3 regions of the Buttiauxella cochleicola genome follow, and region 2 is predicted to be linked to each of the others. Evidence: predicted binding sites of a transcription regulator. Region 2 holds the regulator's gene; each other region holds the start of a gene.
The links. The regulator PurR, encoded in region 2, represses purine synthesis genes. The targets are predictions, from matches to a motif close to CANGCAAACGTTTGCNTG.

Region 1 (11,116 bases), on a different contig from region 2:
GTCGTTTTTCAAAGGCCAGCATTGCTGGCCTTTTTTCTGCCTGTCGTACAAACGTCTTTTTTCTTCAACGAAAGTTAAACAAACGTCAATTTCAACCCCTTCCTGCAACTTGCCGGTTACCAATTGTGTCCATGAAACAGACAAACACAAAATAACCTTACTTTCCGCTTGCATCCTCATTCTGGTGTTTGACTTAGCACATTCGGCCAAAATTCACACAGATGTCTGGACATCCAAAAAACACTCAAGAAATGTGCAAATGTAAGCGAAGAATTCACTAAGCCTCTTCTTATACGGATTAAACATAAGTAATTCATATATATAGGAATGGAAAGGTCGAATTTTATACGAAGCGGCTAAGAAGTTTGAGTTAGTTCACAAAGTTCCATAAAATACACATTTAGTTACACATAGTTTCTTCTTGTAACTCACTCTCGATGTTTGTAGCACTTTCAGGCTAGCGAAACGGTTTCATGGATGGAAAGATGCCTGACAGATACAGAAAGACACCAAACTCTCATCAATAGTTCCGTATAGAATTATTGACGGCAGTGGCAGGTGTTACAAAAAAACCTAATGAGGGTAATAAATAATGATGAAGCGCAATATTCTGGCAGTGTTAATCCCTGCTCTGCTGGTAGCCGGTGCAGCTAACGCTGCAGAAATCTACAACAAAAACGGCAACAAACTGGACTTCTATGGTAAGGCTGTTGGTGAGCATGGCTGGACGACTAACGGTCACAGCACAAACGCTGACTCTACCTATGCTCGTATTGGCTTCAAGGGTGAAACCCAGATCAATGACCAGATGATTGGTTACGGTCAGTGGGAATACAACATGACCGCTTCCAACCCGGAAGGCGCTCAGAGCCAAAATACTCGTCTGGCATTTGCTGGTCTGAAATTTGGTGATGCAGGTTCCCTGGATTACGGCCGTAACTATGGCGCAATCTACGACGTAGCGGCTTACACCGATATGTTCGTTGTTTGGGGTGGCGATTCATGGGCTGCTACCGACAACTTCATGACTGGCCGTACTAATGGTGTTCTGACTTACCGTAACAGCAACTTCTTCGGTCTGGTTGACGGTCTGAACTTTGCTCTGCAATACCAGGGTAAAAACGATCGTAACAGTCCAGTTACCGTTAACTATGACGACACTACTGGTACCCCAATCTCAGCTAGCCTGAGTGGTAACGGCGCTAAAGCTAACGGCGAAGGCTACAGCACTGCTGTAACTTATGACTTTGCAGAAGGCTTCAGCGTAGCTGCGGGTTATGCAAACTCTGACCGTACCGATGCACAGAAGAATGCAGAAACAGCATCAACTCCAGCGGGTGTTCGCTATAACGGCGGCGCAAGTGGTGATCAAGCTGAAGCATGGTCTACTTCTGCTAAATACGATGCAAACAACGTGTACGCAGCAGTTATGTATGCAGAAACGCAGAACATGACTCGTGAACCAGATGCAAACTTCGCTAACAAAACTCAGAACTTCGAAGCGGTTGTTCAGTACCAATTCGATTTCGGTCTGCGTCCATCCGTGGGTTACGTGCAGTCTAAAGGTAAGGACCTTGTTGGTCGTAAAGGCTTTGCAGGCGGCGATGCTGACCTGGTTAAATATGTCGAAGTCGGTACCTGGTACTACTTCAACAAAAACATGAACGTTTACGCGGCATACAAATTTAACCTGCTGGACGACAACAGCTACGCACAAGCGACTGGTCAAGAAACTGATGACCAGACCACTGTTGGTATCGTTTACCAGTTCTAATTATCCAGCAACTTTGTTGCAAGGATGATTTAAAAACAGGGCTTCGGTCCTGTTTTTTTATGCCTGAAAAGTAGAAAAACTTATCTTGTGACGGGGGCTGTTTCTTTTTGTTGCAAACGGTTGGCATTTGCTAAAACAGCAGTTAACCTGAGAGCGTTACTCCCTCGATATCACAATGGAAACCCGTCATGTTTGAGAACATTACCGCTGCTCCAGCTGATCCAATTCTTGGTTTAGCCGATCTGTTTCGCGCCGATGACCGTCCGACTAAAATTAATCTCGGCATTGGTGTTTATAAGGATGAAACGGGTAAAACTCCGGTTTTGACCTGTGTTAAGAAGGCGGAGCAGTATCTGCTGGAAAATGAGAACACCAAGAACTACCTCGGCATCGACGGTATTCCAGAGTTTGGTAGCTGCACCCAGGAATTGCTGTTCGGGAAAAACAATGCTCTGAGTGCTAACAAACGCGCTCGCACAGCACAAACCCCGGGTGGTACTGGCGCGCTGCGTGTTGCCGCTGACTTCCTCGCTAAAAACACCACAACCAAACGTGTGTGGGTGAGCAATCCAAGCTGGCCGAACCATAAAAGCGTCTTTAACTCCGCTGGCCTGGAAGTGTGCGAGTATGATTATTACGATGCACAGAACCACTCTCTGAATTTCGATGGCCTGGTCAACAGCCTGCAATCTGCACAAGCTGGCGACGTGGTGTTGTTCCACGGTTGCTGCCATAACCCGACCGGTATCGACCCAACAGCTGAGCAATGGAAAGTCCTGGCAGAGATGTCTCTGGCCAAAGGCTGGTTGCCACTATTCGATTTCGCCTACCAGGGCTTTGCCCGTGGTCTGGAAGAAGACGCAGAAGGCTTGCGTATCTTCGCAGCAAGCCATCAAGAGCTGATTGTGGCGAGTTCCTACTCCAAGAACTTCGGCCTCTACAATGAGCGTGTAGGTGCGTGTACGCTGGTTGCTGCTGATGCAGATACCGTTGACCGTGCATTCAGTCAGATGAAATCTGTGATTCGTGCGAACTACTCTAACCCACCAGCTCACGGTGCATCGGTAGTAGCAACGATTCTTAGCAACGATGCCCTGCGTACTCTTTGGGAACAAGAGCTGTCCGACATGCGCCAGCGTATTCAGCGTATGCGTCACCTGTTTGTAAATACCCTGCAAGAGAAAGGCGCTAATCGCGACTTCAGCTTCATCATCAACCAGAACGGCATGTTCTCGTTCAGCGGCCTGACCAAAGAGCAGGTACTGCGTTTACGTGAAGAGTTTGGTGTGTATGCAGTAGCATCCGGCCGAGTAAACGTAGCTGGTATGACTCCAGACAACATGGCGCCACTATGCGAAGCGATTGTCGCTGTGCTGTAAGCCATAATATATAAAAAAAGAGCCGCGCAATGCGGTAATGCCAGTCAGTTAAGCAACTGACTGGCATTTTTGTTCCAGGCTTTACCATATTTTCGTGGCCTTTCCTTTACCACTCTCGGGAAGGCTCTTTCTCTTCTTATCGGCAGCTTTACCATCTGCGCCATGCTCTCCATGTCCCGCATCAGTTCAGGGATCCGTCCCGGTGACGCACCCTGCAATGTCATCAACATCCGCATCACCATTCCGCATGATCCCGAGAATCTCAGCTGATTCGGCCAGTAACCTTTCAGACTGCCTGCCATTTTTTTCATCTGATAACGCACAAGATTATACGCCAGCAGCACGCCCCACAGTTCCTGCTCCACAAGCTCCGGCTTTTTACTCCGCAGCGTCAGCCTGCTCAGTTGCATTGTCTGTTTGATTTCCCGGTAACCCAGCTCGATTTCCCACTGATGGCTGTACAGCTCCGCCATCTCCCCACCCGGATAGCGCATCGCATCCGTCATCGAGGTCAGCAGATGGCTGACTTTTCCTTTCCGGGTGACCGTCAACAGTCGGGCCGTCATTTCCTCTCCCAGCGCCGGCCACTTTTTCCGCGCCTGCGGGCTGGTTTTCAGCCTCACCAGATGGTCGCCTTTTCCCAGCTTCTGTATTTCCTCGTACTGCGCGCCTTTCCTCAGTGGGATCATCCAGTGGCGTTGTTTCCCTGCCTGGCTCCAGGCGTTTAGCAGACCCAGAGAGTAATAGCCTTTATCCAGCAGAGTCAGAGTGTTATCACCGGTCTGGTTTATCAACTGCTCTGCCAGCGTGTATTCACTTTCCTTCATCGTGCCGAAAGCGGCGGCCGTTAACAGATGGCTGGTCAGCTCCATCTGGCAGACCATTTTAACCTGAGGGTAGAGTCCGGGCTGACCGGCATACGTCTGACGCGGGAACGCTGCGTCGTTTTCGGCTGTGTCCAGTGTTCGCCAGACCACGCCATCCACGGCCAGCAGTGTCAGGCCACACCAGTGGGGATGAGTCGTGGCACCATGCCAGAGTTGTGCAGTTTGCAGGAACACCTGGCGAACAACCTCGCTTCCCAGCCGCTGACGGGCCTGGATAACGGCGCTGGGGGCGACGAAGGGACGGTCACCCGGCAGCATGATATCCCGCCGGTTAACGATTTGATGAAGTGGCTCTTTACGCTCGAGTGCCATACCGATAACGCACCAGACCATCATTTCCAGCGGCAGACGGCGCTTACGCAGAGTGACAGTGCCGGACTCGGCAAGACAGCGGGAAATAAGCTCCGGGTCAAGAAAATCCCCGAGAGAAGTCATTGGGTTACGCATAGAGTCGTAACGTGAAACGAGATCAAGAGCCTGTGCGATATGCATAAAAAAATCCGGAAACGGGTGAGCATTTCCGGATTCTTACACAGCCACTGGATCGGTCAACCGATCCTTAACTGATCGGCATTACCGCGCAATGCGGCTCTTTCTATTTCTGCGGCCTGATTTACCAGACCGGTAATTCGTCTTGCAAGAAGGGATTGTGCAGGCGTTCGTAACCGAGCGTCGACAATGGTCCATGACCCGGAATAAACGTCACATCATCGCCCAGTGGCAATAGCTTACGTTTAATTGAGTCGATGAGTGCTGCATGATTGCCCTGAGGGAAATCGCTACGCCCCACCCCACCTTTGAAAATCACATCACCGGAAATCAGTAACTGGGATTGAGCATCAAAGAAAACAACGTGACCAGGTGTATGGCCCGGGCAATGCAGAACCTGGAAGGACACATTCCCTACCGACACCGTGTCACCTTCGTTCAGCCAGCGATCTGGTGTCAGCGGCAAACACTCTTCGAGGCCAAACATTTGGCTTTGCGCGGGTAAACCCTGCAACCAGAATTCGTCTTCTTTTTCCGGCCCAACCACAGGAACACCATAGTGCTCAGCCAGTTCAGCAGCCGCTCCAACATGATCAAGATGGCCATGAGTTAACAGGATCTGCGTAATTGTCACGCCTTTCGCAGTAACTTGCTGTTTGATCTTTTCGGCTTCACCGCCTGGGTCAACCAATGCTGCCTGCTGAGTTTCTTCGCACCAAATCAGAGAACAGTTTTGGCCGAATGCGGTGACCGGAATAATGTGATAGTTCATAACGCTCCAATACCGGCAACGCTCGCCGGATTCCGTTGTTTTACCAATGCCTTAGTGGCCCGGTATCAATATGCACAAAGTTGCTGCTTGGGTAGTATCCTACACCACCAGCGCGCATAGATAATGCTGCTTTGCGAACATTGCTTAACGAAATCCCTTCAATATGGAAATCCATTGCCTGGCCTTTGGTGTGATAGCTCTTTTTAGCTACACCTCGGCTGTGGGCACGTAACTCATTGTTCGTGTCCAGGGAGCGATAACCAGATACCAGCTGCACCGGTTTGTTGGTTCCTAACAAACCTTGCAGGCGATAAAGCTGGTCAAACAATTTAGGGTCGATGGATTTGATTTTGTTTGCGCGATAATCACGGAAGAAATGATTAAGCCTTGCTAATTCATCCTGAATATAGCCTTTACCATCGAAAAATTCAGCCTTCAATGACTCCCCGGTATGCAGGTTATTAAGAGTCAGAATGCGTGGGCGCGGTGTTGATAGCATGGCAAACGCTTGTGTTGGTAACAGCGAGGCACCTAAAGCCACACCACCCAACGCCAGCAGCTTGCGGCGGTTTGCGTCAAATTTGTCCATGATGTCCAGGTCTACAGGTAAAAAACGATCGAATAATATGCACTTTGGGCGCACTGCTGGGCACCTTAACCGCCAAAACAAAGCGAGTCAAGGCGTGCAAAACCCAGTAAAACCGGGCCCTGTAGAGGACCCGGAAGGGCTCAGCAATTATTACGACCGCTAATTCATTAGAATTACTGCATTTAGCGTATTAATAGTTCAGCTTTTGAAAGGATTTGTGCGCCTGATCGCGCGGTAAGATCATAATTGTAAATATCTGTACGGTACTGCGTGCGTCCGTCGTCACCGACAAAAGCAGTCAGGTAATAGAGACTCACCGGGATGGTCTGGCGAATGTTAACGTATTTAGTATTGCCATCTTTCAGTTGACTCGAAATCCGGGCATCGTTCCATCCTGCATCTTGCAACAACATGCTTGCCAGCTCAGAGGCTTTGTTGACTCGTACACAGCCCGAACTCAACGCTCGCGCATCTTTCTGGAACAAGGTGTGGTTAGGCGTGTCATGCAAATAGATAGCGTCAGAACTCGGCATATTAAACTTGTAACGCCCTAACGAGTTCTGCACCCCAGGTTTTTGCTGGAAGCGGAAAGGCAAGTTGCTGGCAGTAATAGTTTCCCAATCAACATGCCATGGGTCGATTGCTTCTGCATTATTACTCCAACCGCGTAGCACGCTGTAACCATGACGGTCGAGATAGCCTGGGTCCTGGCGCACTTTTGGCAAAATATCGTTGCGTGCAAGTGTTGGTGGAACATTCCACGGCGGGTTAACGACCACATTATTAAGCGCACTGCTCATCATTGGCGTTTTGCGATCTGGCCGTCCAACGATGACGCGTGAAGCCAATACTTCACTGCCGTTAAGGTAATAGCTCAGAGAATAGTTAGGGATATTTACCATAATGCCGGTATCGAGTTTTTTCGGCAGTAAACGTAAACGTTGAATGTTTAATGCAACCAGCGACGCACGTTGTTGCGGTGTGACATTCAGCCATTCGCGTGTTAATTGCCCGATGGAGCCATCGACACCCAAACCTTGCCATTTCTGGAAACGTTTTACGCCTTCAACCAGCTCTTTGCTGTAGGCACTTCGAACAGCTGGAGTTGATTTCTTTTTCTTCCCAGCCACTGCATCTGGCGTCTGTTGCACGGTTTGCTCGCCGTCTATCTGAATAGCTGACGGGCTAACGGCAACCGCAGTCTTAGAAGCATTGTCGCGCTCAGGTAACGGAATCGAAGGTTCAGCCTGCAACATGCCGGTACGCGCAAGTATTTCCCGTAGCGCTGGTACATCATTGCTCCACTGGCCGGGGCGCAAAGTTTCAGCGCTGGTCAGTTGAGGCCATGGACGAGAGTCAGTGAGTAAGTGCACCAACGACTGGTGCAGCTTGGCATATTGCGGATGCTGAGGGGCTAGCGTTTCAACAAAACTGACTAGCGTCCCTTGATCTACCGCCACTTGCCATTGGTTGATAACGGAAATTGGCGGAGTTTGCAGCTTGTAAGGTTTAGCACTGTACAACCAGCGATTGCCTTCCGTCGGGATGCCATAGACAAACTGCAAATAGCCCATCATCGCATCAGACAATACAATATCGCGCGATAACCCCGTGACAGACGGATCGGTAAGCAGCTCTACCCAGGTAGTAAACTGTGGTTGGATGCCAGAAATGGCAACTTCGGCAAGTTGCTGCTGGAAGGCCTTCACAGCATCGCGATTCTCCCACATCGGTTTCATCTCGCGGGCTGCATAAAATGCAGACAGCGCATTCAGATAAACCGGAGCGTAGCCTGCAGGCAAATGCGCCACGAGCTGAGAACGGCTTTGTGCGGCAGACATGCCGGTAGAATTTAGCGGTAACACTCCCACCATGGTAGCGGTAGCAGTAGATTGCGGTAGTGGTTGGTCTGGCGAGCTGGTTGGTTCGATACTCACAGCAGAGCTATCAGAAGGAACGACCGCTGGCTCATCGGCCTGCGCCATAAACAGTGGAGCGAAACTCAGTGCCAGCCCGTAACCGAGAGCTGACAGCTTAAAACCGTGCAATTTTGTTAGCAACATCCCTTGCCCCCTGTTTATACCTGTTTTTACATCACCCAGCTTTTGTCGCTGGGTTTTGATAATCAGTATATAAACAGCGAATATTATTTGCCCGTATAAATGTAAATAAAATTAAAGATTAAGAATTCTGAGAAAAGAAAACGCGGGCCGTAGCCCGCGATTTTTATGATGCATCTATTGTGCCGGCAACCGGCTCGGGAAGCGGTGGTGCAAAGCCCCTGAGTCCTACAACATGGACGTGTTCATGATTCTGAACAACCTTACGTACTAGCTTGTAGGTGGTGCCTTTTTCCGGACTGATGTTCTCTGGCGCTGCAATGATCAGTTGCATTTCAAGTCGCTCACACAGCTCAAACAGCGTAGCAATTGACTTAGCATCCAGTCGTGCCGCCTCATCGAGGAACAGTAAACGGCATGGGGAGATATCTTTACCACGCAGTCGGCGCGACTCTTCTTCCCAACTTTGAACGACCATCACCAGAATTGACATACCGGTACCGATAGCTTCACCGGTCGACAATGCGCCACTTTCCGCACGCAACCAGCCATCTGAACCACGGTTTACTTCAACTTCCATTTCCAGGTAGTTACGGTAATCGAGCAGCTCTTCACCAATAGTTTGTGGGGTGCGCTGGCCCATATCAATTTGCGGATTCAGGCGTTGATACAGTTTCGCTAATGCTTCCGAGAAGCTCAGGCGATTGCTATTAAACAGATCCTGATGCTGCTCATGTTGTTCCGAAAGCACATTCAGCAATGTGGCATGCGTTTCACGCACATTCACATTTAAACGCACGCTATTTACCTGGCCAAAGGAGACGCTTTGCAACCCTTGGTTAAGCATGCGGATACGGTTCTGCTCACGCTGAATCGTCTTGCGAATGATGTTCGCCGCACTGCGTGAACTGATGGCCAGTTTTTGCTCACGAGAGGTCAACTCTTCCGTCAGGCGGCTCAGCTCAATTTCCATCTGCTCGATAGCTTCGACAGGATCATCGGTACGGATAATATCCTGACGAATACGTTCGCGCAGATGCTGATAAACCGCGACAAAGAACTGAATTTTGCGTTCTGGGCGTTTCGGATCTTCGGACATGCGCAATACGTCGCGCAGGTGTTCGTTATCGGCAACGGCCAGACGCAATGCGCCCAACGCTTTATCCGAGATTGAACGCAGCTCGTCGCCGGTGACATAGGCCAACTCGCGGCGATGCAAACGACGCTCTACGCCGTTTTCTTTCACCATGCGCATCACGGCACACCAGCCTGCTTTCGCGGTGACAACATGCTCACGCATTTCGAAATAGCTGCGCTCTAGTTGCTTGAGCTTGCGGTTCAGGTTGCTCATTTCCGCTTCACACATGGTCAGCGCTTTTTCGAGCTGATTACGGCGTGAACGGTTATTGCTCAATGCCGTGTGCAGTTCATCACGACGCGCACGCGCACGCTCTTCTGCACCCAGATCCGCACGAACACCGATATCGCTTAACTCTTTGTGCAGGTCGGTTAACAACTCTTTTTTGGTATCAAACGAACTTTTCAGCGACGCCATTAACTGGCTGAACTGACTCAGTTGCTGTGCATGACTACGCAGTGCCTCACGCGAACGGGTACGTTCAGCTTCAGCATGCTCAAGACGGTTACGCAGTTTTTCATTTAAATCGCTATTGCCATCGAGCATAGCGGCTGAGTCAGAGTAACCAAAGTGCGCACGACGTTGCACCACTTCGGTCAATGCGAACGCCTGTTGGCGCGCATCGCGCTGAACTTGTTGCGCGTACTGATAATCTTCTTTCAGCTGTTCAAACTGCTCAGGGTCACTTTGTAACACCGAAGCCACAGCTTCGAGTTTCGCCAACTGATTGCCAAACTGATGCAGGAAGCGTGCGGCTTCATCTGCTTCGTCCAGACGTTCACGGATTTCATCACAACGGTCAGCCAGCGTTTCATCACTCAGCAAACTGATGCGCGGCAACAGGCGGTTGAGTTGATCAACGCCCTCTTTCGCCTGCTCATATTGCTGGCGCTGTTGCTGATTGTCATTTTCGTGGTTGCTGATAGCGCGTTCAACTTCGCCACGACGAGTGTTGAGCTGACGAATTTCCACCTCTGGATCATCATCAAACGCCACGCCCAAATGCTGGCCGATGAAACGGCTAAAGGCATGGTGTAAACGCTGAGATTTCTGAACATCAAACGACAACGTCGCGAAACGCTCAGCCAGGGTTTCACGCTCGGCATGGAGATTTTCAAGGCGATTCTCACGTGCTGCACGGCCAAACAGAGGCAACACCGGCAAACGAGAATAACGCCACTGGCGCTCGGCAGTTTTTACCAGAACGGCAGCATTAAGCTCTTCAACGGTAAACACGCTGTCATCGAAGGAAGATGGGTCACCTTCAATCAGATACAGGTCTTCTGGGCAATCTTCGAGATTATCCAGTTGATCACGAACCAGTGACAAATCTGGAACCACGATTGCATGACGCGATGGGCCGTACAACGCAGAGAAGTACGGTGCGTCATCGATGCTAATGTCGTCATAAATTTCTGACAACAACACGCCGCCAAAACGTTCAGCCAGGGCATTTAAACGTGGATCCTCAGCACCACCAGGTTGGCTAAGACGTTCAATTTCATCGTCGATAGCACGTTTACGCGCTCCCACTTCATCACGTTCAACCGTGACTTCACGCTCGCGCTCAAGCAGTTGCTGCATGTATTCAGTAACTTGCTGGCTGCTTTCAAACTGCTCATGACTCTGCTCGCACAACTGGGTAAGGCTGGTTTGTGCAGAAAGCCAGATCGGTGCGCGACTTTGGAGGCGTTTGATACGCGCTTGAATCTGCTCTTGTTCCTGGCGCAAGTTTGCACGCTGATCGCTGGCATCAGAAACGCGTTGCTGTAAAGTTTCGATGCGCTCAGAAAGCTCGTCGTGCAGCACTTCAAGATCTTCTGGATCGAAATGTTTGCCCTGACGCTTGCAGAACTCCGCAAACATTCGTTCGGCTTCTTGCTGTTCACGCAGGCGTTGTTCAAGTTCATTAAGGCGCGCTCTGAGCGGCTGAACTTGTTCCATCAGATGACGTTGGTTGTTACTGTCACGCAGTAATTCACGCGCGACATTCCAGGCTTCACTACGACTCACCGGGCCATTGATAGC
Region 2 (11,116 bases):
TCAACGCTGCTGGGAATGATGGATATTAAAACCTCAGAATATCAATCTGATCTGGATATTATTGCCACATGCCGTAAAGCCTGACCCTTCAGGCGGCAGGAAAATTCTGCCGCCTGAGCCTTGCCTTAGACCGACTGGTCTATTACAGTATTCCCCATGAACAGACATCCTGAACATGACACTCGTGAACACCTCCTTGCTACCGGCGAGCAGCTTTGTCTGCAACGTGGGTTTACTGGCATGGGATTGAGCGAGCTGTTAAGCACAGCTGAAGTACCGAAAGGCTCGTTTTATCATTACTTTCGGTCAAAAGAAGCATTTGGCGTGGCGATGCTTGAGCGTTACTACACTGCTTATAACCTGCGATTACAGCAGCACTTTTCCCACGATAGCGGTAATTATCGAGAAAAATTGCTGGCCTGGTACCAGGAAACGGTGACATGGTTTTGCCAGCACGGCAGCTTGATCAGTTGTTTAACGGTAAAGCTTTCGGCTGAAGTGTGTGATCTTTCAGAAGATATGCGCGCGGCCCTGAACAAAGGTGCCGCACAAATTGTCTCCCAGATTGCTGATGCACTGGAAAAAGGTGATGCCGAATCAAGCTTGAAATTAACCGGCTCAGCGTTAAGCCAGGCCCAGGTAATTTATGCTTTGTGGCTAGGAGCAAGTCTTCAGGCGAAGATTTCACGTAGCGCGGTACCGCTAGAATGCGCCCTCGCCCACGTAACTCAATTATTAGCGGAGTCTGTCTCCTGACAGGCTTTTTATTTAATCAAACAGTAGACGACCGGTCTATTAGAGGCGTTTTATATGTCAGCAGATAAATTATTTACTCCACTGAAAGTCGGCGCGATTACCACGCCTAACCGTATCTTTATGGCACCATTAACCCGCCTGCGTAGCATTGTGCCTGGCGATATTCCAACGCCATTGATGGGTGAGTACTACCGTCAGCGTGCAAGTTCTGGGTTAATTATCAGCGAAGCAACGCAAATTTCAGCGCAAGCTAAAGGCTATGAAGGTGCTCCTGGTCTGCATAGCGATGAGCAAATCGCAGCATGGAAGAAAATTACCGCAGGCGTTCACGCCGCAGACGGTCGTATTGCAGTACAGCTGTGGCATACCGGCCGTATCTCCCACACCAGTATTCAGCCAGACCAGCAAGCACCGGTTGCGCCATCTGCAATTTCTGCCGGAACGCGCACCTCATTACGTGATGAAAATGGCCATGCCATTCGCGTCGATACCTCAATGCCACGTGCTCTTGAGCTTAATGAAATCCCAGGTATTGTGAATGACTTCCGCCAGGCTGTAGGTAATGCACGTGATGCTGGCTTTGATATGGTCGAATTACACTCTGCACACGGTTACTTACTGCATCAATTCCTGTCACCAACATCTAACCATCGTACTGATGAATACGGTGGCAGCCGCGAAAACCGCGCACGTCTGGTATTAGAAGTGGTTGATGCTGCAAGCAAAGAGTGGAGTGCCGATCGCATTGGTATTCGCGTCTCGCCAATCGGTTCTTTCCAGAATGTCGATAACGGCCCGGACGAAGAAGCCGATGCACTGTATCTGATTGAAGAATTGAGCAAACGTGGCATCGCGTATCTGCACATGTCTGAACCAGACTGGGCTGGTGGTCAACCTTATACCGAAGAGTTCCGTCAGAAAGTACGTGACCGCTTTAACGGTGTGATCATCGGTGCTGGTGCTTACACGCCAGAAAAAGCCGAAACATTAATCGAGAAAGGCCTAATCGACGCAGTAGCCTTTGGCCGTGACTATATTGCTAACCCGGATCTGGTTGAACGCCTGCATCACAATGCAGAACTCAACGCCCAGCGCCCTGAAACTTTCTATGGTGGTGGTGCAGAAGGTTATACCGACTACCCGACTTTATAGACCCTCTCATTGATAGCGGCGCTAGTTCGCCGCTATACTTACCTCACATTTAGAAATTAACCCTTTAATTCTAAGAGGATTTTGTAAATATGCGCTTACTTCACACCATGCTGCGTGTCGGCGATCTGCAACGCTCCATCGAATTTTACACTAACGTGCTGGGCATGACTCTGCTGCGTACCAGTGAAAACCCTGAATACAAATACTCTCTGGCATTCGTTGGCTACGGCCCGGAAACCGAAGAAGCGGTTATCGAACTGACCTATAACTGGGGCACCGATAGCTACGATTTAGGCAATGCTTATGGTCACATCGCTCTGAGCGTTGATGACGCGGCTGAAGCCTGCGAACGTATTCGTAAAAACGGTGGCAATGTCACCCGTGAAGCTGGCCCGGTAAAAGGCGGCTCCACCGTTATCGCTTTTGTTGAAGATCCAGACGGCTACAAAATTGAGCTGATCGAAAGCAAAGACGCAGGTAAAGGGTTGGGTAATTAATATCCTGTTACGGGTGCTCTCTGCACCCGTTAGCTTCCCTTGTTAAAATTTGCCATAATGCGCGCTGCTTTTTCCCGTATTAAGAGATCCTGATGTCTGACAACACGCAACTGCATAGCCTGTGCGACCGTTTTCGTGGTTTTTATCCGGTAGTCATTGACGTTGAAACCGCCGGGTTTAACGCTAAAACCGATGCTTTACTTGAAGTCGCAGCCATCACTTTAAAGATGGATCAAGACGGCTGGTTATCGATTGACGAAACCCTGCATTTCCATGTTGAACCTTTTGAAGGCGCAATTCTTCAACCTGAAGCGCTGGCCTTTAATGGTATCGACCCGCATAACCCTTTGCGTGGTGCAGTGAGTGAATATGACGCGCTACACGCAATTTTTAAAATGGTGCGCAAAGGCATTAAAGACAGCGGTTGTAACCGCGCGATCATGGTCGCCCATAATGCGACATTCGATCACAGCTTTATGATGGCAGCGGCAGAACGTGCTTCATTAAAACGTAACCCGTTCCATCCATTTGTGACCTTTGACACTGCCGCACTAAGCGGGTTAGCACTGGGCCAGACGGTGCTCGCCAAAGCATGTATCGCCGCTGGCATGCCATTTGACAGCAGCCAGGCGCACTCGGCTCTATATGATACTGAGCAAACCGCCGAGCTTTTTTGCGAAATCGTTAACCGTTGGAAACGTTTAGGCGGCTGGCCTTTACCGCTGCCAGCGGACCCCGAATCCTGAGCATAAAAAAAGCGACTTTGATAAGTCGCTTTTTTATTTCTGGCAATTACTTAGTCCAGTTGCAAATTACTCTGCGTCTGGCTCTTCAGATTTGTGTTTGGCAGCAGATTCTTTAATCAGTGTCTGCAACTCGCCACGCTGATACATCTCAATAATGATGTCGCAGCCGCCAACCAGTTCACCATCAACCCACAGCTGCGGGAAAGTAGGCCAGTTAGCGTATTTTGGCAGCTCAGCACGGATGTCTGGGTTCTGTAAAATATCAACGTACGCGAAACGCTCACCACAAGCGGATAGCGCCTGCACAGCCTGGGCGGAGAAGCCACAGCTAGGCAGTTTCGGAGAACCTTTCATATAAAGAAGAATTGGGTTCTCAGTAATCTGTTGTTGGATTTTTTCAATAGTGCTCATTGCTTGCTTCCTCAAACCAAGTACTGGCATTAGTCTGCCATTGTAGCGATTGACGCCCTCTCCAGAAAACACCATTTTTTAAAGGGTTTTTCTGTCATACGCGATGGAGGGACAACATGTATTAAGAATAACACTTTTCCCGCCACTGAAAATCAGCAAATGACCCTATGCCTGATCAATAAATAGCCTTACAACCATTAGTTTGGTTAATTTTTTTGCGTCCGGTAACGAAACAGCAAGGCGAATAGTAAAAGGTTATTAACTTTATCGTGGTTAATAGATTAGAATCGGCGGGTTTCGCAAAATCATACACGGGCATGATGGTTTTTCTCATGCATTCATTTTCACCAGGGGATTGTCGAGTGGCGCGGATAACAAAAATTTCTATCACGCTCTGTGCTCTGCTATTTACCTTGCCGTATACACCATTGACGCAGGCGTCTGAGCACGCTCGTCCCGTGGCTGCGCAAAAAGCGCACGTTGTGAAAAGCACAACGAAGAGCACAGAAAAGAGCAGTAAGAGTAAAACCACCACCGCCAGCAAAAAAAGCACCACCTCAGTCAAAACAGCCAGCAAGAAAAAAGAAGCAACTGCCGCAAAAAGTAAAACTGCCAAAAATGCCAGCAGCGCTAAAACAAAGAATCTTGCAAAAAACTCCCGCAATAAAACCTCTAAGCTCGCAAAAGCTCAGCCTGTTACTTTCACCGAAAAATGCAGCAAGCCACGTAAAGGCCATAAAGCGCATTGTGTAAAAGTTAAATCAGAGCAGCCAACGACGATTGCTGCGGCGCATAAAGTCCGTGTGCAAAAAGCACAAAAAACGGCAATGAATAAATTGATGGGCCAGATTGGTAAACCGTATCGTTGGGGTGGCACCTCGCCGGTTACCGGTTTCGATTGTAGTGGTCTGGTTTACTACGCATACAAAGATTTAGTGAAGTTCCGTATTCCTCGTACCGCTAATGAGATGTATCACCTGCGTGATGCCTCATCTGTAGATCGTGGGGAATTGGAAACTGGCGATTTGGTCTTCTTCCGCACCCAAGGTCGAGGCACCGCTGACCATGTTGGCGTGTACGTGGGCAACGGTAAATTTATTCAGTCACCGCGTACCGGGCAGGATATCCAGATCACCTCATTGAGCGAAGACTACTGGCAGCGCCACTATGTCGGTGCCAAACGCGTTATGACCCCTAAAACCATTCGTTAAACGCTCTTATTAGAAAACCTGCACCTGCCCTTCCCTGGGCAGGTGAGTTCCCTCTTTTGCTTATCCTTTCAATTTGTTACCCTAAACCCGCACTAAAAGTGATGTTTAACAATAGATACCCAAATTAATTCGAGTTGCATCGCAGCCAACAAAGATGCGGCTCGAAGTATGAAGGGTAATAAGGAGTCAGCAATGTCGTTCGAACTACCTGCACTACCATATGCAAAAGATGCTTTAGCACCGCATATCTCCGCCGAAACTCTGGAATACCATTACGGTAAACACCATCAAACCTATGTCACTAACCTGAACAATCTGGTTAAGGGCACCGCGTTTGAAGGTAAAACTCTCGAAGAGATCGTTCGTACTTCCGAAGGTGGCGTGTTTAACAACGCAGCTCAGGTTTGGAACCACACCTTCTATTGGAATTGCCTGGCACCAAATGCAGGCGGTGAACCAACTGGGGAGCTTCTGGAAGCCATTAATAAGTCGTTTGGGAGCTTTGCTGAGTTTAAACAGCAGTTCACTGATGCGGCTATTAAAAACTTTGGCGCTGGCTGGACCTGGCTTGTCAAACAAGAAGATGGCGCTCTGGCGATTGTCTCTACCTCAAACGCGGGTACCCCATTAACAACAGCGGCAACACCGTTATTGACTGTGGATGTGTGGGAACATGCGTACTACATCGACTACCGCAATGCTCGTGCTGGCTATCTTGAGCATTTCTGGGCGTTGGTGAACTGGGAGTTTGTTGCTAAGAATCTGGCAGCATAAAACCAAAAAGATATGGGCCGCGATTGCGGCCCATTTTAATCAGAGCGATGTATCAATGCAGTACGGCGGTTAACGCGCCACACACAATCAGAGCCAAAACAACAACCGTGGTCATGATTGAAAATTTCAGATCGGTACTCATTAGCAAACTCCTTTTATTACCCTACAATCGGTGTGTCGGATTGATTTTCCCACAATCAGACATAAAAATCCCCCTGGTTTTAACCTGATATCGCTTTTCCCTCTTTCACTTTTCTCCAGGATAGGCCAAAATCCCACGCTAATTTGTTGCGTACCATCTATTCAACGCCCTCCTCCCGTTTTATGTCGCAATCCCGGCATACCTGCAACCTTAACGTTGCCTCAGGAGTTAGCGTACGCAAACGTTTAACACATTGGTTATCAGGGGTTTACGATATGGCCCGGAGTGAAATTTAATGGCGACAATCAAGGACGTAGCGAAGCTCGCAAACGTTTCCACTACAACCGTATCACATGTGATTAACAAGACCCGTTTTGTGGCGGAAGAAACACGCAATGCGGTCTGGGCAGCAATTAAACAATTGCATTATTCGCCTAGCGCCGTCGCACGTAGCTTGAAAGTTAATCACACCAAAACGATTGGTTTGCTAGCCACTTCTAGCGAAGCACCCTATTTTGCCGAGATAATCGAAGCTGTCGAAAATAGCTGCTTTGAAAAAGGCTACACCCTGATTTTGGGTAATGCGCACAATAATTTCGAAAAACAGCGCGCCTATTTATCCATGATGGCGCAAAAACGCGTCGATGGGCTGTTGGTGATGTGTTCTGAATACCCGGAATCATTACTGACTATGCTTGAAGAGTATCGTCACATCCCAATGGTTGTGATGGACTGGGGCGAAGCCCGCGCGGATTTCACCGACTCCGTTGTCGATAATGCCTTCCACGGTGGCTATCTGGCTGGCCGTTATTTGATTGAGCGTGGTCACCGCGAAATTGGTGCAATTCCCGGTCAAATGGAACGTAATACCGGTGGCGGCCGCCATGCTGGTTTTATGAAAGCGCTGGAAGAGGCTGGTATCGCTATTCCTGAGAACTGGATTGTGCAGGGTGACTTTGAACCTGAGTCAGGCTACCGCGCCATGCAGCAGATAATTGGGCAGTCCCATCGCCCTACCGCGATATTCTGCGGCGGTGACATTATGGCGATGGGCGCAATTTGTGCTGCTGATGAAATGGGTTTACGCGTGCCGCAAGATATTTCCATTATCGGCTACGACAACGTGCGTAACGCGCGTTACTTCTCACCGGCATTGACCACCATTCATCAGCCGAAGGATTCACTGGGTGAAACAGCATTCAATATGCTGCTGGATAGAATCGTCAATAAACGCGAAGAGTCGCAGTCGATTGAAGTACATCCACGCTTAATTGAACGCCGTTCAGTGGCAGATGGTCCATTCCGCGATTATCGTCGCTAAAAACAGTCAATGGAGCCTGCCTAAGCAGGCTCCTGCAACCACTCCTGATTCATCGTCTCACTATCCCCCAAATACTCCAACAACCAGGCCAAAGCTGGCGAAGCATCATTTTGCCGCCATGTCAGGCAACATGCCGCGTCCGGGAATGGGTTATCGAGCGTCAGCTCACTCCACTGCCCCGAAGCTAACCACGGCTTTGCTATATGCAGCGGCACCATACCAATACATAAACCCGCGCTAAGACAATCAGAGCCAGATTCCCAGTCTGGAACCACAACTCGACGCTGATTATCCAAAAGCCAGGTAATGCGCTTCGGTAGCGAGCGGGAAGTATCTTCCAGTACTAACGACGGCCAGGCCCGTAGATCATCATCACTTAAGGTTCCGCCCTGCTGTGCCAGCGGGTGATTTGATGACACCACACAGCGCCAACTCAACGTCCCCATATCGCGGAACGCATAACGCCCCCCGACGGGAATAGCTTGTGTCGCACCAATCGCGACTTCAACTCGCCCATCAGCCAGCGCATCCCACACGCCGTTAAACACTTCCTGGAAGATACGCAGTTCGATATCCGGAAAATGACGATAAAAATCCAACACTAACTGACGTGTTCGTTCAGGTTTAACGATGTTATCGACTGCAATCGCCAGGTGCCCGCGCCATCCATTTGCGATCTGTTGACACTGCTGCCGTGTCGTCATCATTTTTTTGATAACAGAACGGCCTTCTTTCAGGAAAAAGACGCCAGCGGGGGTTAATTCAACATCACGATGGCGACGTTCGAATAACGGAACCGCTAACCAATCTTCCAGTTGCCGTACCGTATAGCTGATAGCTGACGGAACGCGGTGCAACTCTTGTGCTGCACCACTGAAGCTGCCATTGCGCGCTACCGCATCTATCACTTCCAGCGAATATTCTGACCACATTTCTCTGCTCACAAATTTTTTGAACGCAACCTACAAATATTAGCGTTTCACAAGCCTATTTGCACTCCGTACACTCTTGCAGCGATCAACCTGCAAGATAAAACAAGAGAAAATTATGCAACCATCAAAAGGATTTCTTATCTGGCTGGCTGGATTAAGTGTTCTGGGCTTCCTTGCCACAGACATGTATCTGCCTGCTTTCGCTGCCATTCAGCAAGATTTACAGACCGATGCCTCCGCCGTCAGTGCGAGCCTGAGCCTGTTCCTTGCGGGCTTTGCGTTTGCCCAGTTAATGTGGGGGCCGCTGTCAGACCATTTCGGACGTAAACCAGTTTTGCTGGCAGGTCTAAGTCTGTTCGCCGTCGGTTGTATTGGAATGTTGTGGGTAGAAAGTGCTACTGCTCTGCTGGTGCTGCGCTTCGTTCAGGCCGTTGGTGTTTGTTCTGCCGCGGTAAGCTGGCAGGCACTGGTGACCGATTACTACCCGGCAAACCGTGCAAATCGCATTTTTGCAACGATTATGCCGCTGGTTGGTCTATCTCCAGCACTGGCTCCACTGTTGGGTAGTTGGATTTTGACCCACTTTGACTGGCAGGCGATTTTCGCCACACTATTTGCCATCACGCTGGTGCTGATGATACCAACTCTGCGCCTGAAACCACGTACCCAGCATCACCCGCAAACAGAAGACAACAAAGTCAGCTTTATGTCGTTGCTGCGTAATCGCGTGTATAGCGGCAACGTGTTGATTTATGCGGCCTGCTCCGCAAGCTTCTTTGCCTGGCTGACCGGTTCCCCGTTCATTCTGAATGATATGGGCTACAGCCCGGCGGCGATTGGCCTGAGCTATGTGCCACAAACTATCGCCTTCCTGATTGGTGGTTACGGCTGCCGTAGCGCACTGCAAAAATGGCAAGGCAAGCAAATGCTGCCGTGGTTGCTGGCGTTATATACGTTGAGCATTTTCGGCACCTGGGCGGTTGCGGTAAGCGGCCACGCCACACTCACGTTATTGCTGATTCCGTTCTGTGTAATGGCGATTGCCAACGGTGCGATTTACCCAATCGTGGTTGCTTCCGCACTGTTGCCTTTCCCGCAAGCCACGGGTAAAGCCGCTGCGCTGCAAAACACGCTGCAATTGGGCCTGTGCTTCCTGGCAAGTTTGATGGTGTCGTGGTTGGTCGCTACACCACTGCTTACAACCACCAGTGTCATGTTGGTAACAATTGTTCTGGCCATGCTGGGTTATCTGCTTCAGCGTCGTAAAAATGCCGAGGTCTGGCAACCGGCTGAATCGGATGCACATTAAGATTAAAATTGCTCAGCCTCAACATGGTTAGCTTGCTAAGAATATGTGATTGAATCACCGCTTAAGCGAGCCTATACTCATAAACGGCTCAACAAATAACACCATAATAATCACATTAAAACGGGAGCCTCTTGGCTCCCGTTTTTGTTTTACATCTGTTTTTTTGGGGCGCCAAGCCCCCTTTCTCTGTTCTACGTCGGATATCAGGCACACGGAATTTTCCGTGACATTTCTCACATGCCCAAAATAGCGTCTACGCTGTTTTAAGGTTCCTTTCACATTGGTGATGGAGAAGCTATGAGTTCATCGTGTATAGAAGAAGTCAGAATAAGAAATAACCCGTGGTATCGGATTGTGAACGATATGCTCACGCGTGCAGGGGTAGAAATTAATGGCCCACGCCCTTTCGATATACAGGTTAAGCATCCCGATTTTTTTAAGCGTGTTCTGCAAGAGGGTACACTGGGTCTTGGTGAAAGCTATATGGACGGCTGGTGGGACTGCGAACGACTGGATATTTTTTTCCATAACGCCATTCGCGCCGGACTTGAGCGGCAACTCCCCCACCATTTAAAAGACACGCTACGTGTAGCCGCCGCGCGCTTAGTTAATCTGCAATCCAAAAAACGTGCGTGGATAGTCGGTAAAGAACATTATGATCTGGGCAATGACTTATTTAGCCGCATGCTTGATGAACATATGCAATATTCCTGCGGTTATTGGAAAGACGCTACCACGCTAAGTGATGCACAAAACGCCAAGCTTAAAATGATTTGCGATAAGCTGCATCTTGAGCCAGGAATGACGTTACTTGATATTGGTTGCGGCTGGGGCGGTCTGGCAGAATTTGCTGCCCGGAATTACGGCGTAGCCGTTCATGGTGTAACCATCTCCGCCGAACAACAAAAACTGGCGCAAGAGCGTTGTGCCGGGCTTAACGTTAATATTGCGCTGCAAGATTATCGCGAACTGGATATGCAATTTGACCGCATTGTTTCTGTCGGCATGTTCGAACATGTTGGGCCGAAAAACTATGCCACCTATTTTAATGTTGCCGACCGCAATCTAAAACCTGACGGTATTTTCCTGCTACATACCATTGGCTCGAATAAAACCTTTAACGGTGTTGACCCATGGATAGACAAGTACATTTTCCCTAATGGCTGTCTGCCGTCAGTGCGCCAGATTGCCGATGCCAGCGAAGGTCATTTTGTGATGGAAGATTGGCATAACTTTGGTGCCGACTACGACAAAACATTGATGGCCTGGCATGAACGCTTCAATAACTTTTGGCCGGAAATTGCCGATAACTATTCAGAACGATTCAAACGCATGTTTAGTTATTATCTGAATGCTTGTGCCGGTGCCTTCCGTGCACGTGATATCCAGCTCTGGCAAGTCGTCTTCACTCGTGGCGTCGAAAACGGTTTACGGGTTCCGCACTGATTTCCACCCCGGCAATGCCGGGGTAAATTCAATCCTCGCAAGCATGTAGCATTTTCTTAACAAAATGTGAGTCCCTTCACGTTTCCTGCGCTCCTTTCTTCACGAGTTTGATCCCGTTAACACTTATCTCTTTATTCATTGGAAACCGGTTTCCATCTTGTTTCACAATCACTCTACTTCCCAAAAACAATAGCAAGGATACCGCCATGAGCATGTACCAAAAAATGGTCAATGTGATTGAGCAAAAAGTCACGCCAATGGCAGGAGCAATGGGCTCTCAGCGCCATGTCATCGCCATTCGCGACGGTTTTATCTCCGCCCTTCCGTTTATGATTATCGGATCATTCTTGTTAGTGTTTATCTTCCCGCCGTTCTCGCCAGACAGCACCTGGGGCTTTGCCCGCTCGTGGCTTAACTTC
Region 3 (11,116 bases), on a different contig from region 2:
AGGTTTATCTCACGCCGTTCACCAGAATAAGAAATCGCCAGTAATACATCGTCACTGCTTGAGGCTTGTGCCGTCGCAAGTAGCGCATGCATGTCTTGCTCTGCCACTGCATTAATCCCGATTTTCATCAGCTTCCAGGCAAAGTTTTTGGCAACCAGCCCGGATGCACCGATGCCAACCAGCAGCACGCGTCGCGCGTCGCGCAGCATATTCACGCTCGCCAGTAGCTTTTCTTCGCTGTTGACATCAAGTGTTGCGTGCATCGCTGCCATATTATCTTTGATCAGTTTCTCGCCCACCAGCCGCAGCGGATCGTCTCCAAGAATAAGATTATGTACCGCGACTGATTGTGGTTGCTGGCCGCTGGCCATCGCTTCACTAATAGCGAGTTTCAGGGCAGGGAAGCCTTTGAACCCCAGTTTTTGGGAAAACTTCACCACGCTTGACTGGCTCACACCGGCTTCAGTAGCAAGCTGCTGAGAACTTAAATGGCGGGCGTAGTCGGGCTTTTCGAGCAGAAAGTCGGCCAGTTTACGGTCACTCTGTGCAAGCGTTGAGTAGCGGCTTCGGATACGCAGTAAACAGTTCATGTCCTCTCCAGTCTGCCGGGTCAATAATGTGAGCCGCTCCATAATAACGTAAATTACGCTCGCCTGAATGAATTTTATATTCCATTATGTTGGAACAGTAAGGAATTAAATATTCAAAGGTGCATGATGAATCTCGGCTCACTCGTTTCTGAAACTCGTAATCCACAAACAATGGATCTCGATTGCCTCTCAACACTCGAAATGGTTGAGCGTTTTAATCAACAAGACGCTCTGGTGGCGGGGGCAGTTGAAAAAACATTGCCGGAAGTTGCTCTTGCCGTCGATGCCGCAAGTGAATCACTCAAGGCTGGCGGGCGTTTGATTTATATGGGCGCGGGAACCAGTGGGCGTCTTGGCGTTCTGGATGCCTCCGAATGCCCACCAACGTTTGGTGTTCCGCACGGTTTGGTCATTGGCTTAATTGCGGGTGGTCCAGGGGCATTGCTGAAAGCCGTCGAAGGTGCCGAAGATAACCAGCAATTGGGTGAAGACGATCTGAAAGCATTAGACCTGACGGCTAACGATATGGTGGTTGGGCTTGCAGCGTCCGGCCGCACGCCCTATGTGATTGGCGGCCTGCGTTATGCGCGTAACCTTGGTTGCCGTACTGCCGCCATTTCCTGTAACCCGGGTTCCGCTATTGCGCAGGAAGCTGAAATTGCTATTTCTCCGGTCGTCGGCCCGGAAGCGTTGACCGGTTCTACTCGTCTGAAATCTGGCACTGCGCAGAAGCTCGTATTGAATATGATTTCCACTGGCGCGATGGTCAAATTAGGGAAGGTTTACCAGAACCTGATGGTGGATATGAAAGCCACCAATATCAAGCTGGTGGACCGCGCCTGCCGTATTGTTGTTGAGGCTACCGGTGCTGCTCGTATCGATGCCGAAAACGCGCTCAAACAAACTGATTATGAAGTAAAACCCGCCATTCTTATGATACTCACCGGCGTGGATGCTCAAACCGCGCAAGTGCGCCTGGCTGATAGCCACGGTTATCTCCGCTCCGCCTTAAAATAAAGGTACTGAATCATGGATAAGACAGCGGCTCTGGCCAGTGAGATTTTGCTCGGCATCGGTGGGCAGGCAAACATCGCCCGTCTCGAAAACTGCATGACCCGCGTGCGGGTAGAAGTGAATGACGATGACCTGCTGGATATTGCTGGTCTGAAAAAACTGCCAGGTGTCAGCGGTTATGTGAAACAGGGCCAGCAGCATCAGCTGATTGTCGGGCCAGGGCGTGCCGCACAAGTAGTGGATGCCATGCGCGAGCTGCTGCAAAGCAGCGGGCAGGTCATCACAGCAGAAGATGATATTGCGCAGAATAAGGCTCAAGCCAAAGCGCGTTACCAGGCGCCGATGAGCGAAGCGCTGCGTAAACTGGCTAATGTCTTTATTCCATTGATTCCAGCTTTTATTGCATCGGGTCTGATTACTGGAATTATCAACATTCTGAAGCGCCCGGATATTGTTGGCGACATGGCCACCCAGTACCCGAACATTCTCGGCTTACTCGCCATCTTCGGTAGCGCCGTGTTTGCTATCATGAATATTCTGGTGGGCGTCAACGCGGCCAAAGTATTCGGCGGTTCGATGGCGATGGGTGGCGTGATGGCGGGGATACTTTCCAGCCCGCAACTCGCGCAAATCCATCTGTTTGGTGAAAACCTCCAGCCTGGCCGCGGCGGCGTTATCGCCGTGTTGCTGGTGGTAGCGTTGATGTGCTGGATTGAAAAACGCTTACGCAAGTTGTTGCCCGGTTCAATTGAGCTGATCCTCAACCCGCTCCTGACGACTTTGATTACCGCTTCGATTGCTATTGTTGCTTTGCAACCGTTGGGTGGCCTGATTTCTGATGCGATTGCTCACGGCGCCACAATGGCAATCGACAAAGGTGGTCTGGTGGTTGGCGCGGTGCTTTCCGGCGCATTCTTGCCATTGGTGCTTTCGGGTTTGCATCAGGGGCTGGTGCCGATTCACGTTGAGCTTATCCAGACTCACGGGCAGAACGCCTTACTGCCAATTCTGGCGATGGCTGGGGTTGGGCAAGTTGGCGCTGCGCTTGCGGTCTACATGAAAACCCGCAATCAGCGGCTGAAAAAACTTATCAAAGGGGCATTGCCAGTCGGGCTGCTCGGTATTGGTGAACCGCTGATTTTCGGGGTGACTTTGCCGCTTGGTAAACCGTTTATTGGCGCGTGTTTGGGTGGTGCGGTTGGCGGGGCATTAATTAGCTACTGGAAAGTGGCGACGGTTATTACATTTGGCATTTCAGGTTTACCACTGGCATTAACCATTGTTACCGGAAAAGTGATGCTCTATCTGTTAGGCTTTCTGATAGCGGTTATCGCAGGGTTCTTATTTACGTGGTTTATGGGCTTTAACGATCCAGAGGAGTAACGTTTGACAACTCAGAGTGAGCGTCGGGTAGTATTTTTCGATTTAGATGGCACGCTTCATCAGCAGGATATGTTTGGCAGCTTCTTGCGCTTCCTGCTGCGTCATCAGCCTCTCAATCTGTTACTTGTCATTCCGCTTTTGCCGGTGATAGGTGGCGCGTTGCTGATTAAAGGACGTGCTGCTCGCTGGCCAATGAGCCTGTTACTGTGGGGGGCGACCTTTGGTCATAGCGAAACGCGCCTCAAGCAGTTGGAAGCAAACTTCGTCACCTGGTTCCGTGGGCAAGTTACAGCTTTTCCTGTTGTGCAGCAGCGCCTTACCGATTACCTGACAAGCTCAGATGCTGATGTCTGGCTGATTACTGGCTCACCGCAACCGCTGGTGCAGCAGGTGTATTTCGATACTCCCTGGTTACCGAAAGTGAAGCTGATTGCCAGCCAAATCAAGCGTTCCCACGGTGGGTGGGTGCTCACATTACGTTGCCTTGGGCATGAAAAAGTCTCACAGCTGGAACAGCAAATCGGCACACCTTTGCAACTCTACAGCGGTTACAGCGACAGCAACCAGGATAACCCTCTGCTCTATTTTTGCCAGCACCGCTGGCGGGTTACGCCGCAAGGTCAGTTACAGCAGCTCGAATAATTCCGTCTGGCATAACGACTGTGTATAATGCGCGCCCGAATATAGGCCGGAGAATCCCTTGTCAGAAAGCGAATTGAACCACGAACACTGGATGCGCCATGCGCTAACCCTTGCCCGCCGTGCGTGGGAAGAAGGTGAAGTTCCTGTCGGTGCAGTGCTGGTCCATAACAACCTGGTGATTGGTGAAGGTTGGAACCGCTCTATCGGGCGACACGATCCGACAGCCCATGCTGAAATTATGGCGTTGCGTCAGGGCGGTTTGGTGCTGCAAAACTACCGACTGCTGGAAACAACACTTTATGTCACCCTCGAACCATGCGTTATGTGTGCAGGTGCGATGGTGCATGGACGTATCGGAAACCTGGTGTTTGGTGCGCGTGATGCTAAGACCGGAGCAATTGGATCTCTGATGGACGTGGTAGGGCACCCTGGTATGAATCACCAGGTTATGGTGACTGAGGGCGTACTGGCAGAAGAGTGCTCGGCAATGTTAAGTGATTTTTTTCGAGCCCGCCGTCTGGAGAAAAAGGCCCTAAAGGAAAAGGCCCGTAGCTCGGAGTAGCTAGTTCTACAGGAGCTACTGCCGGGTAAGCTTCGGCATATTTTTCTTCTTGCGCTACCTGTTTCTCTTTTTCAAGCAAATATCCCGCAAGGCTAATGTGATACTTACGGATATTTTCCACATAGGCGTACGCCTCATGACCACGGGCGTAGCCATAAGTCGTTTTGCTGTAATACTGTTTTTGGCTCAGTAGCGGCAGCCGAGTTTTGACATCCGCCCAACTGTCCGGGTTACCTTTCTGCTTCGCCGTAAGCTGACGGGCATCAAGCATATGCGCATACCCCATATTATATGCCGTCAGAGCAAACCAAATACGCTCCTCCTCTGGCACGCTATCGGGCACTTTTGACATCATATCTTTCAGATAACGACTCCCACCTTCAATGCTTTGCTCTGGGTCTAAGCGGTCAGTAACACCGAGACTTTGCGCGGTATTTTTGGTCAGCATCATGAGCCCGCGCACGCCAGTTGGTGAGGTGGCCTGATCATCCCAGTGCGATTCCTGATACGAAATCGCCGCCAGCAAACGCCAGTCTATTTCAGTGGCATATTTTTCGAATAACGGCTGAAGCGTTGGTAGCACGGTATCAACCGCTTTTAGGAAGGTACGTGTATCTACGTAGTCAAAATCCCCAACGTGACCGAGATATTTCTCTTCAAGACGCGCAAAGGTGCCATCGCTATTAAGGCGGTTATAGAAATCGAGTAGCGCCGCGGAAAGGCTATCATCATTATCTAACGCGCTAAACCAGGTGACCGGCTGCTCGTCGGTCACATCCAGAGCGACAGCAAGCTGTGGATGGACGCGTTGGAAGGTGCTGATGGCAACAGAGTCCGCAATGGTAAAGGCAATCTCTCCATCAACCACTTTTTGCATCAGTTCAGTGCTGCTGTGTTGTTCATCGACTCGCCAGCTTAAATCCGGGAATTTTTCTGCTTTCAGCTTGTTCAAAGCATTAAGTGAAGTTACGCCAGGCGACAGTACCAGTTGGTTATCTTTGACACCTGCCAGCGTTTTGGGGCGTGGGCTGCCGATGCGATAAACCATCTGCTGAGAAACTGAATAGTATGCTGGTCCAGCTTGATAACGCTGACCGCGTTGCGCGTTATAGACCAGTCCTGCCGCAATCACATCGGCATCGTTATTATCAATGTCATCAAACAGTTCCTGGATATTCGGACGAACGGTGACTTCCAGCTTTACGCCAAGGTAGTCAGCAAACTGCTGAGCCAACTCGTAATCGAGGCCTATTTTTTTGCCTTGATAAAGGGTGTAGGTCAGCGGTGACTCAATAGTACTGACGCGTAAAACCCCCCGCGATTGAATAGCGGCGATACGGTTTTCGGCTTGTCCGAACCAGGGTATGGAGGGCCAGAGCGCCACTGCCAGCAACACGGTTACGGCACCGATGAGCAGATAATTAATCTTAAATCTTTTCAAATAGTTAATCTTCTGCGGTGCGTCGAGTCTTCGCTAACAACAGGCTTCAAAAGTTGAGGTTATACAAAAAGGTGTGGCGCATTTTGCTTAACAAAACGCCACCGCGCAACTTATTCAACATTTCTGGCTGAATTTTAACCAATGAAAAGTAATCCACTTATTTCTACGCAAACGGTTTCGTCGCGGCGGCGGATTATCTATAATGGCGCCCGTTTTCCCCTTGCGCCCACTGAAGCGTCCCCCTGGCGTTTCGAAGACGAGAGATCTTTGATGATGGAAATTCTGCGTGGTTCGCCCGCTTTATCGGCATTTCGTATTAACAAATTACTGGCCCGCTTTAATGACGCCAACCTTCCGGTCAGCGACATTTATGCCGAGTATGTTCACTTTGCCGATCTCGACGCGCCGTTAACGGCTGAAGAGCACGCCCGTCTGCAACGGTTGTTGAAATATGGTCCAACCCTTGCCGACCACGCCCCGACCGGCGACCTGATTCTGGTCACGCCGCGTCCTGGCACCATCTCACCCTGGTCCTCCAAAGCCACCGACATTGCCCACAACTGCGATCTGGCCAAAGTTAAGCGCCTTGAGCGCGGCGTGGCGTATTACATCACTGCCAGCACGTTGACCGATGCACAGCGCCAGGAAGTTGCCGCGCTGCTACACGACCGCATGATGGAAAGCGTATTTGGTTCGCTTGATGGTGCACAGCAGTTGTTCTCTCATCACACGCCTGCGCCGGTGCAAAGTGTTGACCTGCTCACGCAAGGTCGCGAAGCACTGGTTGAAGCCAACATCCGTTTAGGGCTGGCTTTAGCAGAAGATGAGATCGACTACTTACAGGATGCGTTCACCAAACTGGGGCGCAACCCGAACGACATCGAGCTGTATATGTTCGCGCAGGCCAACTCCGAACATTGCCGCCACAAAATCTTTAACGCCGACTGGGTTATTGACGGCGTTGAACAGCCTAAATCGCTGTTTAAAATGATTAAAAACACCTTCGAGAAAAACCCTGAGTACGTGTTATCAGCTTATAAAGATAACGCCGCAGTCATGGAAGGCTCACAGGTTGGGCGCTTCTTTGCCGACCACGAAGCGGGCCGCTACGACTATCACCAGGAAGATGCTCATATCCTGATGAAAGTCGAAACCCACAACCACCCAACAGCTATTTCTCCATGGCCGGGTGCTGCAACTGGTTCCGGTGGTGAAATCCGTGATGAAGGTGCAACGGGCCGTGGTGCTAAACCGAAAGCGGGTCTGGTAGGTTTCTCGGTATCAAACCTGCGCATTCCAGGTTTTGAACAGCCTTGGGAAGAAGATTTCGGCAAACCCGATCGTATCGTCACCGCGCTGGATATCATGACTGATGGCCCTCTGGGTGGTGCGGCGTTTAACAACGAATTCGGTCGCCCGGCTCTGACTGGCTACTTCCGTACTTACGAAGAGAAAGTGAATAGCCATAACGGCGAAGAGTTACGTGGTTACCACAAGCCAATCATGCTGGCTGGTGGCATCGGTAACATTCGTGCCGACCACGTTCAGAAAGGCGAAATTACCGTGGGCGCGAAACTTATTGTGCTCGGTGGCCCATCAATGAATATTGGTCTGGGTGGCGGTGCTGCATCCTCTATGGCATCCGGTCAATCTGACGCAGATCTGGATTTTGCATCCGTACAGCGTGACAACCCAGAAATGGAACGTCGCTGCCAGGAAGTTATCGACCGTTGCTGGGAACTGGGCGATGCCAACCCAATTCTGTTTATTCACGATGTGGGCGCAGGTGGTCTTTCCAACGCCATGCCTGAACTGGTTAGCGATGGCGGTCGTGGTGGTCGTTTTGAACTGCGCGATATTCTGAACGACGAACCTGGCATGAGCCCGCTGGAAGTGTGGTGTAACGAATCCCAGGAACGTTATGTTCTGGCGGTTGCGCCAGACCAGTTGCCGCTGTTTGACGAACTGTGCCGCCGTGAACGTGCGCCATATGCCGTCATCGGTGAAGCGACTGAAGAAAAACACCTGACGCTTAACGACAGCCATTTCGACAACCAGCCTATTGATATGCCGCTGGACGTGCTGCTCGGCAAAACGCCGAAAATGGAACGTAACGTTGAAACCCTGAAAGCGAAGGGCGACGCGCTGGACACTCGCAACATCACCATCGCAGATGCAGTTAACCGCGTATTGCACTTGCCGACCGTTGCTGAGAAAACCTTCCTTGTGACCATCGGCGACCGTTCCGTTACCGGCATGGTGGCGCGTGATCAGATGGTTGGCCCGTGGCAAATCCCGGTCGCTAACTGTGCGGTCACCACCGCAAGCCTCGATAGCTATTACGGCGAAGCGATGTCGCTTGGCGAGCGTGCTCCGGTTGCGCTGCTCGACTTCGCAGCATCGGGCCGCCTGGCTGTTGGTGAAGCACTGACCAACATTGCAGCTACGCAAATTGGCGCGCTCAATCGCATTAAACTCTCCGCAAACTGGATGTCCGCCGCAGGTCACCCTGGTGAAGACGCTGGTCTTTATGAAGCGGTAAAAGCAGTGGGTGAAGAACTTTGTCCAACGCTTGGCCTGACCATTCCGGTCGGCAAAGATTCGATGTCGATGAAAACCCGCTGGCAGGAGGGCACCGAGCAACGCGAGATGACCTCTCCACTGTCGCTGGTTATCACCGCGTTTGCCCGTGTTGAAGATGTGCGCCGCACCGTAACGCCACAGCTGCAAACTGAAGATAACGCCCTGTTGCTGATTGATTTGGGCGCGGGCCATAACGCGCTGGGTGCAACGGCGCTGTCTCAGGTTTACCGTCAACTGGGCGACAAACCAGCCGATGTGCGCAGTGCTGAACAACTGAAAGGCTTCTTTAACGCGATTCAGGCGCTGGTGGCCGAACAGAAACTGCTGGCTTACCATGACCGTTCCGACGGCGGTCTGTTGGTTACTCTGGCAGAGATGGCATTTGCTGGTCACTGTGGCATGGAAGCGGATATCGCAACTTTAGGTAGCGACCATCTGGCGGCACTCTTTAATGAAGAGTTAGGTGCAGTAATCCAGGTGAGAGCGGCAGATCGCGAAGCGGTTGAGAAAACACTGGCAGACCACGGCCTGGCAGATTGTGTTCACTTCCTCGGTAAAGCTGTTATGGGTGACCGTTTCACGCTGACCGCTGATAAGCACACGGTGTTTAGCGAAAGCCGCACCACGCTTCGCATGTGGTGGGCAGAAACCACATGGCAGATGCAGCGCCTGCGTGATAACCCAGAATGTGCCGATCAAGAGCATGAAGCGAAAGCCAATGACAACGATCCTGGCCTGAACGTTAAGCTCAGCTTCGACATCAAAGAAGATATCGCGGCACCATTTATCGCTAAAGGTGCTCGTCCGAAAGTTGCCGTGCTGCGCGAGCAGGGTGTGAACTCCCACGTTGAAATGGCGGCAGCCTTCCACCGTGCGGGCTTTGATGCCATCGACGTGCACATGAGTGATTTACTGGCCGGTCGCCGTGGTCTGGAAGATTTCCAGGCGCTGGTGGCATGTGGCGGCTTCTCTTATGGTGACGTGCTGGGTGCAGGTGAAGGCTGGGCGAAGTCCATTCTCTTTAACTCACGGGTGCGTGACGAGTTTGAAACCTTCTTCCACCGTCCGCAAACCCTGGCTCTGGGCGTGTGTAACGGTTGCCAGATGATGTCGAACTTGCGTGAACTGATCCCGGGCAGCGATTTGTGGCCACGCTTTGTGCGTAACCACTCAGATCGCTTTGAAGCGCGTTTCAGCCTGGTTGAAGTGACTTCAAGCCCGTCGCTGCTGTTGCAAGGCATGGTCGGCTCACATATGCCAATCGCGGTTTCACACGGCGAAGGGCATGTGGAAGTGCGCGATGCGGCTCATCTGGCGGCACTGGAAAGCAAAGGTCTGGTGGCACTGCGCTTTATCGATAACTTCGGTAAAGTTACGCAGAATTACCCGGCGAACCCGAACGGTTCACCAAACGGTATCACTGCCGTAACCAACGAAAGTGGGCGTGTCACCATTATGATGCCGCACCCTGAGCGTGTGTTCCGTACTGTTAGCAACTCCTGGCACCCAGCCGAGTGGGGCGAAGATAGCCCGTGGATGCGTATTTTCCGCAATGCGCGTAAGCAACTTGGTTAAGCCTTAATAGAGTCCCTGCTTCGGCAGGGATTTTTTTGTCACTAAAACCCGACATTCACTATTTTTTACTGTCTCCAAATGGAGACGTTTAACATATTGATTTTAAAGGTCTGTGAGGTGGGGCTCTATTGGTGTTGCTAAATAGCGACAGTGCGCTCAAAAAATAGCCTATGTTATTCATGTGCGTTATTGCAAATAAACATAATGGAAACATTGATGTATGTAATTTGTAGCAACTGTGGCACATATAATGCATAATACTGCGCAGTGGCTCATTCACCTTCTTATGTCAGCCCCCGCAAGGGTTGTGCTACATAAACCATAGAATGATGCACTCAAGGTGCCTGCCGTCCGACTTTTGATTATTGCCAGTCTTGTACTGCTTTATCATGCTCCGGGCGAAACGTTGAGTAAGGCACCGCCTGATTCCAGAACAAAGGCAGAGATTATTCTCTGCCTTTGTTGTTTCTGCGTTCAAGACTTTAAACTCCCGCCAATCCCCGCTAGCATCAAATTATCCGCAGTCCCAATGAGATAAGTCTATTGAACCAGTGGCATTTTTTCCCGCGATCCTTACGTCAGCTCGTCATGATGGCCTTTTTGCTGGTGCTGGTTCCACTGTTGGTTCTGGCATGGCAAGCCTGGCAAAGCCTTAATGCGCTCAGCGATCAGGCTGCGTTAACTAATCGCACCACGCTGGTGGATGCTCGCCGCAGTGAAGCTATGACAAACGTTGCTCTGGAAATGGAACGTAGCTATCGCCAATATTGTGTGCTGGATGATGCAACGCTTGAGACGGTCTACCAGGGGCAGCGAAAGCGTTACACGCAAATGCTCGAAGCGCATTCCGGTGTTTTGCCTGATAACCATCTTTATAAAGACCTCAGCCAGTCGTTAAACGACCTTGCCAACATACAATGCAAAAATAGCGGCCCAGATACCGCTGCTGCTGCACACCTTGAGAACTTCGCGGCCAAAAATGCTGAGATGGTACAAGCGACACGCGCGGTGGTGTTTTCCCGTGGACAGCAACTTCAACAAGAGATTGCCGAGCGCGGACAGTTCTTTGGCTGGCAGGCGCTGGTATTATTCCTGTTGAGCTTTGCATTGGTCATTATCTTTACGCGCATGATTATCGGCCCGGTGAAAGGTATCGAGAAGATGATTAATTTACTCGGTGAGGGGCGTTCATTGGGTAATTCGGTATTGTTTAAAGGGCCGAGGGAACTACGTTCTGTTGGGCAGCGAATTGTCTGGCTCAGTGAGCGCCTTTCCTGGCTTGAGTCCCAGCGCCACGAATTTTTGCGCCATATTTCCCACGAATTA

Region 1: a site for PurR is predicted at 1,884-1,901, ahead of LVQ79_RS11190 (amino acid aminotransferase). Genes of this name have one in related genera too.
Region 3: a site for PurR is predicted at 5,797-5,814, ahead of purL (phosphoribosylformylglycinamidine synthase). Genes of this name have one in related genera too.

The regions. Positions count from the first base shown of each region.
Region 1 covers NZ_JAJSOU010000007.1:39,451-50,566, forward strand. The annotation lists gene LVQ79_RS11185 (porin) at 596-1,774, shown strand; gene LVQ79_RS11190 (amino acid aminotransferase) at 1,963-3,153, shown strand; gene LVQ79_RS11195 (IS4 family transposase) at 3,198-4,532, opposite strand; gene LVQ79_RS11200 (MBL fold metallo-hydrolase) at 4,654-5,301, opposite strand; gene mepK (peptidoglycan L,D-endopeptidase MepK) at 5,342-5,890, opposite strand; gene ldtD (L,D-transpeptidase) at 6,073-7,953, opposite strand; gene mukB (chromosome partition protein MukB) at 8,117-11,116, opposite strand, start outside.
Region 2 covers NZ_JAJSOU010000001.1:177,764-188,879, reverse strand. The annotation lists gene eptA (phosphoethanolamine transferase EptA) at 1-84, shown strand, start outside; gene LVQ79_RS00835 (TetR/AcrR family transcriptional regulator) at 157-756, shown strand; gene LVQ79_RS00830 (alkene reductase) at 811-1,908, shown strand; gene gloA (lactoylglutathione lyase) at 1,998-2,405, shown strand; gene rnt (ribonuclease T) at 2,498-3,151, shown strand; gene LVQ79_RS00815 (Grx4 family monothiol glutaredoxin) at 3,218-3,562, opposite strand; gene LVQ79_RS00810 (C40 family peptidase) at 3,925-4,773, shown strand; gene sodB (superoxide dismutase [Fe]) at 4,966-5,547, shown strand; gene cydH (cytochrome bd-I oxidase subunit CydH) at 5,600-5,689, opposite strand; gene purR (HTH-type transcriptional repressor PurR) at 5,985-7,010, shown strand; gene punR (DNA-binding transcriptional activator PunR) at 7,031-7,942, opposite strand; gene punC (purine nucleoside transporter PunC) at 8,058-9,251, shown strand; gene cfa (cyclopropane fatty acyl phospholipid synthase) at 9,549-10,697, shown strand; gene LVQ79_RS00775 (PTS sugar transporter subunit IIC) at 10,904-11,116, shown strand, end outside.
Region 3 covers NZ_JAJSOU010000016.1:24,363-35,478, forward strand. The annotation lists gene LVQ79_RS18725 (MurR/RpiR family transcriptional regulator) at 1-590, opposite strand, end outside; gene murQ (N-acetylmuramic acid 6-phosphate etherase) at 717-1,607, shown strand; gene LVQ79_RS18735 (PTS transporter subunit EIIC) at 1,620-2,987, shown strand; gene yfhb (phosphatidylglycerophosphatase C) at 2,991-3,629, shown strand; gene tadA (tRNA adenosine(34) deaminase TadA) at 3,688-4,191, shown strand; gene mltF (membrane-bound lytic murein transglycosylase MltF) at 4,076-5,632, opposite strand; gene purL (phosphoribosylformylglycinamidine synthase) at 5,903-9,790, shown strand; gene LVQ79_RS18760 (sensor histidine kinase) at 10,379-11,116, shown strand, end outside.